One region of the Rhodoferax sp. LS1P39 genome, then DNA from elsewhere that is predicted to be linked to it. Evidence: riboswitches for the same ligand, from Rfam matches in the RefSeq annotation. Region 1 holds a riboswitch; each other region holds the start of a gene.
The links. Region 1 has a riboswitch for thiamine pyrophosphate ahead of AC097O_RS10760 (purine-cytosine permease family protein). Riboswitches for the same ligand answer to the same signal wherever they lie in the genome.
Positions count from the first base shown of each region.

Region 1 (3,269 bases):
ACGCACATCAGGGCAAAAAGCGGCTGTGGGCATGGCGGCGTACCGTGGTGGAGATACGTTCATTGTGCGGCAATCTGGCGATTTTTTCAGCCGACCAGATCCCAAAAAAGCCCATAAAAAATGGGCTTTTCAAAGGCTTAAAAAGTGGCGCCCAAAGCGGCTTAAAACTCTTTTACCAGCGAGTAGGTCAGCCCGGCCGTGCCCAGCAGGTCTACCTGGGCATTCCAGCCATCGCCAAAGCGCCAGCCCACGGCGGGCACAAAGGCGGGCGAAAAACCCTTGTAGTTCAGCGGCACCTTGTCGTTATAGGGCGGCTTGTAGCCGTACAAAACGCCTGCCGACCACTTCAAATACACCTGGGGCAGGCTTTCAAACACGTTGTAGTAGCTTTTGCCTAGGTACAGGTAGCCGCTTTCCTGGCCAAACGAGTTGCTGAACAGCGCCAGGCCCACCAAGCTGTTGTCTACGGTGGATTCGCGTTCCAGGCCTACCAGCACCACATGGCGGTGTTCGGGGCTGGGGCTGAAGTGGGTGGTGTACGGGCTGATTTCCAGCCGCCAGCGGTACGGCACGGAAGGTGTAGCGACCTGGGGCGTATCGGGGGCGGTGGCCGTCTGGGCCATGGCGTGGCAGGCAAGGCCCAGCAAGGCGCAGGCAGCGAGCCGGTGGGGGATCAAGAGTGCATCCATGGGGCGATGAATAAATAGTTTGGCTGGGAGGTGCAAGGCCGACATCCAAGGCGGATGCGCACGAACCACGTACCTGGCTGCAGCCGATTGTACGGCTATTGTTTTGATAGCTGCTTGCGCCGATGGCATCTGCGCCGGAGGCCTATTTTGTGTCTACATGTAAGCCACTGCGCTAGAATCCGCCCACTCCGCAGCACTGCGGGGTATCGCTAGGGGTGTTGCGGCTGTGGAATCTGTTCCAGGGCCGCGACTGAGAAAGTCCCTTTGAACCTGATTGGGGTAATCCCCGCGCAGGGAAGCAAGTTCTACCACGGCGGCCTTCTCCGGCCATGCACGCCGTGCGGTTCAAGCCACCCTGCCAGCATCTTGCATGGAGCAAATGAGTGGCACATTCACCTATTTTTCACAATGAAGCCCTGACGCCGATCCCGGCCGCAGGCCGTGTTTTCAGTGGCGCATCGCACGCCGCCCTGTGGTTCAGCCTGGGCGTGGGCCTGCTGGTGATGCAGATCGGCGCCTACCTGGTGCCCGCCGTGGGCACGCAGCAGGCGCTGCTGGCCATCGTGCTGGGCTCGGTACTGGGCGCGGGGCTGCTGGCCTGGGTGGCGCGCATCGCCTGCGACAGCGGGCTGTCCAGCGCCGGGCTGATGCATGCCACCTTTGGCAGCGGCTTTGCCCGGCTGCCGGTGCTGCTGAACATCGTGCAACTGGTGGGCTGGACCACCTTCGAGCTGGTCATCATGCGCGACGGCACCGCCGCCATCGCCCAACGCAGCCTGGGCTGGAACCTCAGCGGCACCCAAGGCGTGCTGCTCACCACCCTGCTGTGGGGCGCGGTGCTCACCGCTTTGATGGCGGCCTCCATGCTGACCCTGGTGCGCAAGTTCATCAGCCGCTTTGGCCTGCCGCTGGTGGTGCTGTCGCTGCTGTGGCTGAGCTGGCAGTTTGCCCAGAAGCTGCTGGCCGGTGACGCGCAGGCCTTCTGGAGCCGCCCCGGCGACGGCAGCAAGGGCCTGCTGTCGGCCATGGACCTGGTGATCGCCATGCCGGTGTCGTGGCTGCCCCTGGTGGCCGACTACGCCCGCCATGGGCGCAGCGGCAAATCCGCCATGGCCGGCACCTGGCTGGGCTACGCGCTGGCCAATATCTGGTGCTACGCGCTGGGCGTGGTGGTGGTCACCGTGGCTGCACCGGGCACCGACCTGGTCACCGCACTGTTGATCGCCCAGGGCGGCCTGCTGGCGCTGGGGCTGATCTTGTTTGACGAGATCGACAACGCCTATGGCGACGTGTACTCGGGCGCGGTGTCGGCCCACAGCCTGCACCCCAAGCTGAGCATCCGCCGCTGGGGCCTGCTGTTGGCGGTTGGCTGTACCGCGTTGGCGCTGGTGCTGCCCATCCACAGCCTGGAGCCGTTTTTGCTGATGCTGAGCTCGGTGTTTGTGCCGCTGTTCGGGGTGATTCTGGGCCGCCTGGGCAGCCACGCCACCGCCTCGGTGCAGCGCCTGGTGGAGCCGGTAGCCGCCGGGCTGTGGCTGGCGGGTATCGCCCTGTACCACCTGCTGGCCCTCTACGCACCCCAGTTCGGCGCGGCCCTGCCCACGCTGGCCGTGGTCTACCTGGCCGCCTGGATGAGCCGCCCGCTGCGGATTACTTACGCACTACAAAAATAGGAGCTGCTAGCGCTTATGAAATAAGCGCTAGCGGCCTATTTCTTATAAATTTACCCGGTGAGAACCTGCATCGCCACAGGCGCAAAGCCGTGGTTCAGCGGGCCGTGTCCGTGCCCGGTATGCACCTGGGCACCACCGGTGATCGCCCCCAGGATATAGGCCCGCGCCAGCCCCACCGCCTCGGGCAAGGCCTGGCCCTGCGCCAGGTACACGGCGATGGCGGACGACAGCGTGCAGCCGGTGCCGTGGCCGTTGTGGGTGGCGATGCGCACCGACTCCCAGCGCTGGCGTGTGCCGTCCGCCAAGCCCAGCACATCCACCACCGCGTTGCCCGGCAGGTGCCCGCCCTTGACCAGCACCGCCTGCGCGCCCAGGGCTAACAGGTCGGCCACGGCGGGCTCCAATGCAGCCTCGTCCTCCACGCCACGGCCCAGCAGCAGGGCGGCCTCGTCGAGGTTGGGCGTGACCACGGTGGCGCGGGGAAAGAGCTGGTCCACCAGCACCTGCACCGTCTCCCGGGCCATCAGCCGGTCGCCGCTGGTGGCCACCATCACCGGGTCGAGCACCACTTTTTTGAGCTGGTAGTGGTCGATGGCCCAGGCCACCACCTCCACCATTTCGGGGGAGTGCAGCATGCCGATCTTCACCGCATCCACGCCGATATCGTCCAGTACGGCCTGGAGCTGGGCTTTTAAAAAAGCGGGGGGCACGGGGTGGATGGCGGTGACACCCCTCGTGTTTTGCGCCGTCAGTGCGGCCAGCGCCGTCATGCCGTAGCAGCCCAGGGCGCTGAAGGTTTTCAGGTCGGCCTGGATGCCCGCGCCGCCGCCGCTGTCGGACCCGGCAATGGAGAGCAGGCGCAGGTAACGGGGAGAAGTTGGTGGATTGGTCATGCGGAAATTATCGG
Region 1 covers NZ_JBWMAV010000005.1:155,531-158,799, forward strand. The annotation lists gene AC097O_RS10750 (hypothetical protein) at 1-33, opposite strand, end outside; gene AC097O_RS10755 (ABC transporter ATP-binding protein) at 162-689, opposite strand; TPP riboswitch at 891-1,003, shown strand; gene AC097O_RS10760 (purine-cytosine permease family protein) at 1,073-2,362, shown strand; gene thiD (bifunctional hydroxymethylpyrimidine kinase/phosphomethylpyrimidine kinase) at 2,413-3,255, opposite strand.

Region 2 (3,269 bases), 100 kb from region 1:
GGCGTTGCGGCCCTGCTGGTCTTCCCAGGCGTTGTAGGCGGCGCGCACCTCGGCATGCACGTTGTGGCCCCAGGTGCCAATTTCACAGTGCACCGGCCAGACCATCAGCAGGTAGCGGCCCCGGGCTTCCAGTGCGTCCAGGTAGGCCAGGGTGCGGCCCAGCGCCCCGGGCTGGCGCGGCAGGTACTGGCCCGCGTGCACGGCGGCGGCGGTGATGGTGGTGAACGGTGCCACCGCGCTGCCATCGGCCTGCTGCCAGAAGGTGGGGTGGGCAATGTCGATGCGGTGGTGCGAGTCCAGCGTCAGGGTGATGTCGGTTAGCGCCGACCCGTGCGTACGGATGAAGGCCGCCAGGCGCTGCATGTCGGCATCGGCACCGGCGACGGGCAGGGCAGCGCCCGGCAGATCGCAAAAGTCGTTTTGCGGGTCGATGATGAGCAGGTGGGTGTGGTGCGTCATGGCGATCAAGGGCTGGTGGTACTGGAGGTGCTAGAAGGGAGCAGCGAGCGCAGCGAAGGCAGAGACACGCCGTTGGCTTGCAAAACCTCATAACCCAGTGCCACCATCAGCGCCGCCATCAGCACGATGGCCAGTATCCAGGGTGCACGGCTGCGCCGCCGCCGCCGGGGCTGCGGGGGCAGGGGCGGCATGGTGAAACCGGAATGGATGGGGGCCTGCCTGGGCGCGGGCGCAGGTACGGGTGTGGGTGTGGGTGTGGGTGCAGGCGGCACGGGCGGGGCAGGGACCGGAGGTGGTGGCGCCGGAGGTGCCGGAGGGGCTGTGGGCTTGGCCATGGCTTGCTCCAGCAGGGACATGCGCGGTGGCACGGGCAGGGCGGCCGCACACTGGGCGCACACGGTCGCGTCCCGGGCGTTTGCGGTTTTACAGACGGGGCAGAGGAGGCTCATGTTTCAACTCGGTTAGATGGGGCACACAGGAACCAGTCCTGTGGATGCAATGTCACATGATGACAGCAGCCACCCACGATAATCGCGCTCCATGGACATTCTCATGCAACTTCTCGACTTCATCCTCCACGTAGACAAATACCTGGAGGCCTTTGTGACCAGCTATGGGCCCTGGGTCTATGCGCTGCTGTTTCTGATCATCTTTGTGGAGACCGGCGTGGTGGTCATGCCGTTTCTGCCGGGTGACTCGCTGCTGTTTGTGGTGGGCGCCATGTGCGGCGTGGGGCTGATGTCCTACCCGCTGGCCGTGGGCCTGCTGCTGGCGGCGGCCATCCTGGGCAACCAGTGCAACTACGCGATTGGCCGCTACTTGGGCCCCAAGGTGTTCCAGTGGGAGAACTCCAAGCTCTTCAACAAGCAGGCCTTCAACCAGGCGCATGCGTTCTACGAGCGCTACGGCGGTATCACCCTGGTCGCCGCCCGCTTCATGCCGTTTTTGCGCACCTTTGCGCCCTTTGTGGCCGGGGTGGCCATGATGGGCCGCGCCAAGTTCACGTTTTACGACGTGCTGGGCGGTGTGCTGTGGGTGGCAGGCATCATTACCATCGGTTACTTCTTTGGCAACCTGCCGTGGGTCAAGCAGCACCTGGACAAGATCATCTGGGCCATGATCTTGATCCCCGGCCTGGTGATTGTGCTAGGCGCCGTCAAGGGCCGCATGTCTGGCAAGGTCTCGGGTGCGTAGTGCTTAATTTTTAAGCGCTGCAAGCTTTGTCGTTATAAATCAAGCACTTAACCGCCCTATACAAGTGCTTGGCAGGGTTATCCACAAGCTTATCCAGTGTTGACAGGGAGAACTTGGAGCCAGTGGACAACCACTACAATCCGACGCTTCACCGGGGGTGTCCGCGATAGGTTAGCGGACTGAGAAATACCCCACACCTGATCTGGGTCATGCCAGCGGAGGGAGCGTGATGGGTCAGATCTGGGGCCTTTTCATGCGTCCGCCGCTGGCGCATTGAAAGACAACCATGCTGCACCGCCGCACTTTTTCACTCGCCGCCGCACTGGCTGTATCCGTTTCGCTTCCGGCCTTAGCCCAGGACACCCCGCTGCGCGTGTTGGTGCACAGTTCGTTCTCGCTGCCCAAGCCGCTGCTGGCCCGGTTCGAGGCCGAATCCGGCATCAAGCTCAGCCTCATCAAGGCCGGTGACGCGGGCGAGATGCTCAACAAGCTCATCCTCACCCGCGCCCAGCCCATTGCCGACGTGGTGTTTGGCCTGGACAACGCGTCCGTCGCCAAGGCCCAGGCCAACAAGGTGCTGGAGCCGGTGGCTTACACCCAGGGCTCGGCCATCGCCCAGGTGGGTGCCAACGTGGTGCCGGTGGACTACGGCTTCGTCAACCTCAACTTCGACAAGGCGGCATTCGCCAAGAGCGGCCTGCCGCTGCCCAAAACTCTGGAAGACCTGGCCCAGCCCACCTACCGCAACCTCTTAGTGGTGCCCAACCCCGCCACCTCCAGCCCCGGCTACGCGTTTTTGCTGGCCACCATTGCCGGCATGGGCGAAGAAAAGGCCTTTGACTGGTGGGCCCGCATGCGCGGCAACGGCGTGAAAGCCGTCAAGGGCTGGACCGAGGCCTATTACACCGAGTTCAGCCGCAACGGCGGCACCCGCCCGCTGGTGGTGAGCTACGCCAGCAGCCCGGCAGCCGAGGTGTTCTACAGCAAAGAAAAAATCACCGAATCGCCCACCGGCAACCTGTTCTTCAAGGGCGGCGTGTTCCGCCAGGTGGAGGGCGTGGCCCTGGTGGCGGGCGGCGGCCAGCGCGAGGCGGCGACTAAGTTCATCCGCTTCATGCGTTCCGGCGTGGTGCAAGAGGCTTTGCAGACCAGCATGTGGATGTACCCCATTGAAGCCCACACGCCCCTGGCCGAAGTGATGAAGCACGCCGTGGAGCCCACCGCCTTTGACAGCCTGCCCGCCGAGACCATTGCCGACAAGGGTACGGGCTGGGTGGCGCGCTGGACGCAGGTGGTTCTGAAGTAAATGCCGTCTCGCCGCTGGCTGCTGGCGCTGCTGCCGCTTCTGGCCCTGGCCGTGCTGCTGGTGGCCCCGGTGCTGCGGCTGGCGGGCGAGGGCTGGTGGGGCGATCTGGCCACGCAAACCCGTAGTTCCCCGTGGGCGCTGTGGACCGATCCGTACCTGCGCTGGCGCGTGCTGTGGTCGGTGCTGCAGGCAGGGGCGACGTGTATCGCCGCGCTGCTGCTAGGCCTGCCCGTGGCCTGGGTGCTGGCGCGCTGGGAGTTTGCGGGCCGCAGCCTGGTTTTGCGCCTGTTGATGCTGCCGTTTGTGGTGC
Region 2 covers NZ_JBWMAV010000005.1:256,980-260,248, reverse strand. The annotation lists gene AC097O_RS11300 (cysteine hydrolase family protein) at 1-459, opposite strand, end outside; gene AC097O_RS11295 (hypothetical protein) at 465-908, opposite strand; gene AC097O_RS11290 (VTT domain-containing protein) at 1,000-1,653, shown strand; TPP riboswitch at 1,797-1,895, shown strand; gene AC097O_RS11285 (thiamine ABC transporter substrate-binding protein) at 1,940-2,959, shown strand; gene AC097O_RS11280 (ABC transporter permease) at 2,960-3,269, shown strand, end outside.
Region 2: another riboswitch for thiamine pyrophosphate. It lies ahead of AC097O_RS11285 (thiamine ABC transporter substrate-binding protein); the one in region 1 lies ahead of AC097O_RS10760 (purine-cytosine permease family protein).

Region 3 (3,269 bases), on a different contig from region 1:
GGCCGAGTCCTTGGGCAGGGTTTCGTCGTGGAATTTTTTGGCGGTTTCGGGGTCCAGCGACAGGTTGAACTGGTCCATCCAGCGGAACTCGAAGCGGGCCTTGGACAGCGCGTCGTCACGGTAGCGCGCTCCCGGGTGGCCCTTGGCCACGTCGGCGGCGTGGGCGGCGATCTTGTAGGTAATGATCCCGGTCTTCACGTCGTCGCGGTCGGGCAGGCCCAGGTGCTCCTTGGGCGTGACATAGCACAGCATGGCGGTGCCAAACCAGCCGATCATGGCCGCACCGATGCCGCTGGTGATGTGGTCGTAGCCGGGGGCAATGTCGGTGGTCAGCGGGCCCAGGGTGTAGAACGGGGCCTCACCGCAGTGCTTAAGTTGCTCGGTCATGTTCTCTTGCACCATGTGCATAGGCACGTGGCCGGGGCCTTCGATCATCACCTGCACGTCTTGCTGCCAGGCGCGTTGGGTCAACTCGCCCAGCGTGCGCAGTTCGGCGAACTGGGCTTCGTCGTTGGCATCGGCGCTGGAGCCGGGGCGCAGGCCATCGCCGAGTGAGTAGCTCACGTCGTAGGCCTTGAGGATCTCGGTCATTTCATCGAAGTGGGTGTAGATGAAATTCTCTTTATGGTGGGCAATGCACCACTTGGCCATGATGGAACCGCCGCGCGAGACGATGCCGGTCATGCGGTTGGCGGTGAGGTGGATGAAGGGCAGGCGTACACCGGCGTGCACGGTGAAGTAGTCCACGCCCTGCTCGGCCTGCTCGATCAGGGTGTCGCGGAAGATTTCCCAGGTCAGGTCTTCGGCCACGCCGCCTACTTTTTCAAGCGCCTGGTAGATGGGCACGGTGCCGATGGGTACGGGGCTGTTGCGGATGATCCAGTCGCGGGTGGTGTGGATGTTTTTGCCGGTAGACAAGTCCATCACTGTGTCGGCACCCCAGCGGATCGCCCAGACCAGTTTTTCCACCTCTTCTTCGATGCTGGAGGTGACGGCGCTGTTGCCGATGTTGGCGTTGATCTTCACCAGGAAGTTGCGGCCAATCGCCATGGGCTCGACTTCGGGGTGGTTGATGTTGAGCGGAATGACGGCGCGGCCCCGGGCCACCTCGGAGCGCACAAACTCGGGGGTCATCACCTTGGGGATGGATGCGCCGAAGCTGTTACCCGCCAGGCGCTGGTCGCGCTCGGTATTGGCGGCGTACTGCGCCATCCACTCCATCTTCTGGTTTTCGCGCAGGGCAACAAATTCCATTTCGGGGGTGATGATGCCTTGGCGGGCGTAGTGCATCTGCGAAACGTTGGCACCGCTGCGGGCCCGGCGCGGCGCGCGTTGCAGGCCGGAAGCCTGGGCGCGCAATTGCTGCAGCGCTTCGTTCTCGTCGCTCTTGCGGCCATCGTCCAGCGCGTGCAGGATGCGGGCGGCGTAGGCCTCGGTGTCGCCACGGGCATCGATCCAGCCTGCGCGCAGGGCCTGCAAACCGGCGCGCACGTCGATCTGGGCGGTGGGGTCGGTGTAGGGGCCGGAGGTGTCGTAGACGGTGACGGCCTCGCCATTGCTCTGCATGATTTCGCGCAGCGGCACGCGCAGGTCGGCTCGGCTGCCCTGGATGTAGCGCTTGGTGCTGGCGGGCAGCGGGTCGCAGGCGTAGCGGAGTAACTGGGTGAATTTGTCGGGTGCGTTCATGGGGGTCTCCTGGGTTGGTGGAGCCCGGAACGCGCAGCCAGACCGCGCAAACCCCGAAGGAGAACGCCCATGACGGGCGGTGAGACAACACCGTCCAGCCAGTGGACGGCATCGTCAAGCTCTTCTTACGCTGGTATGAACCAGATCAAGTTCGCGGGTTTGGATTCCATCTCAGCGCAGCCTCTGCGCACCCCGGGCAGCGCGCAGTGTACGGCATGTGCTACCCGACCCGGTCCGGGCTGGCTCCGCGCCCGCGCAGCAGTTGGCGCAACGCTGGTAACGCGGCCACACCGGCCTCGTAGCCCGCCTGGACGATTTCCTTGCGCACCGTGAAATCGGTGCTGGAAAACCGCGCCGTGTCTGGGCGGACCATGAAGTCGGCAGTTTGCCCCTCTAGCTGCGAGAGCGAGCGGCCCATGATTTCAAACGACTGCAGAATCACCTCGTACAGGCCCACGCGGGTGCTGTTTTGCGGCAGCACGCCCACGTCCACGCCAATCACCACATCGGCACCCAGCCTGCGCGCAGCTTTCACCGGCAAGGGGCTGACCAGCCCACCGTCCACCAGCTCCTCGTCAGCAATCACGCAGGGAACAAACACCCCGGGAATCGAGCACGAGGCGCGCACGGCCGCACCGGCATTGCCGCCCACCAGCAAGCGCAGTTCACCAGATTTCAGCACCGTGGCCACCGCGCCGAAGCGGCGTTTGAAGCGCTCGATGGGCACGTCCTTGACGTACTGGTTGACCAGCTTTTGCAGGGTTTCGCCGGTGAACATGCCGCGCTTGTTGCCCTGGCCCAGATCGACAATTTCGATGTCGCGCAGCCGCAAGGCCACCTCTTCGATCTGCCAGGGCGAGTAGCCCGCGGCATAAAAAGCGCCCACCAAGGAACCGGCACTGGTGCCCGCCACCACCTCGGGGGCCAGACCGGCTTCGACCAAGGCCTTGAGCACGCCGATATGGGCAAACCCCCGGGCCGATCCGGCCCCCAGGGCGATGCCGATTCTTTTGGCGGCGGGCGCTGCCTGCGCCAGCAACGGCGCGGCCCCGGCGGCAGCCAGCAGGCTTCGGCGCAGCACTACGGGCTTTCCGGCAGCTGGATCACACCGTCGTCGACCATCTTGCGCAGCTTGTCGAAAGCCGACGCAAACGCGTTGGCAGGCTCGCCCTGGGTCAGGGTTTCCACCTTTTCGTCCAGCACCATCAGCTCGACGCGGCGGTTCAACGTGCGGCCTTGTTCGCTGGCGTTGGAGGCCACGGGGCGGTTGTAGGCGAAGCCTGCGGAGACGATGCGCCGGGGTTCGACACCACGCTCTTCCAAAGCTTTACGCAACGCACGCGCCCGGTGGTCGGACAGGGTTTGGTTCAAGTCCAGGCCCCCCACGTTGTCGGTATGGCCCTCCACGCTGACATCGTGCGTGGTTTTGGTTTTCAGCAGGCTGGCCAGCCGGTCCAGGTAGGGCGCAGCTTCCTCGGTTTTGAAGGTGTATTCGCCGGTGGCGAACAGCACCGTGACGGGCAGCACGATTTGCACGCCACGCTCGGTTTGCTCTATGTCCAGCGTCGGGCCGGTGTAGGCCA
Region 3 covers NZ_JBWMAV010000007.1:170,504-173,772, forward strand. The annotation lists gene thiC (phosphomethylpyrimidine synthase ThiC) at 1-1,686, opposite strand, end outside; TPP riboswitch at 1,791-1,891, opposite strand; gene AC097O_RS13595 (patatin-like phospholipase family protein) at 1,907-2,767, opposite strand; gene AC097O_RS13600 (OmpA family protein) at 2,767-3,269, opposite strand, start outside.
Region 3: another riboswitch for thiamine pyrophosphate. It lies ahead of thiC (phosphomethylpyrimidine synthase ThiC); the one in region 1 lies ahead of AC097O_RS10760 (purine-cytosine permease family protein).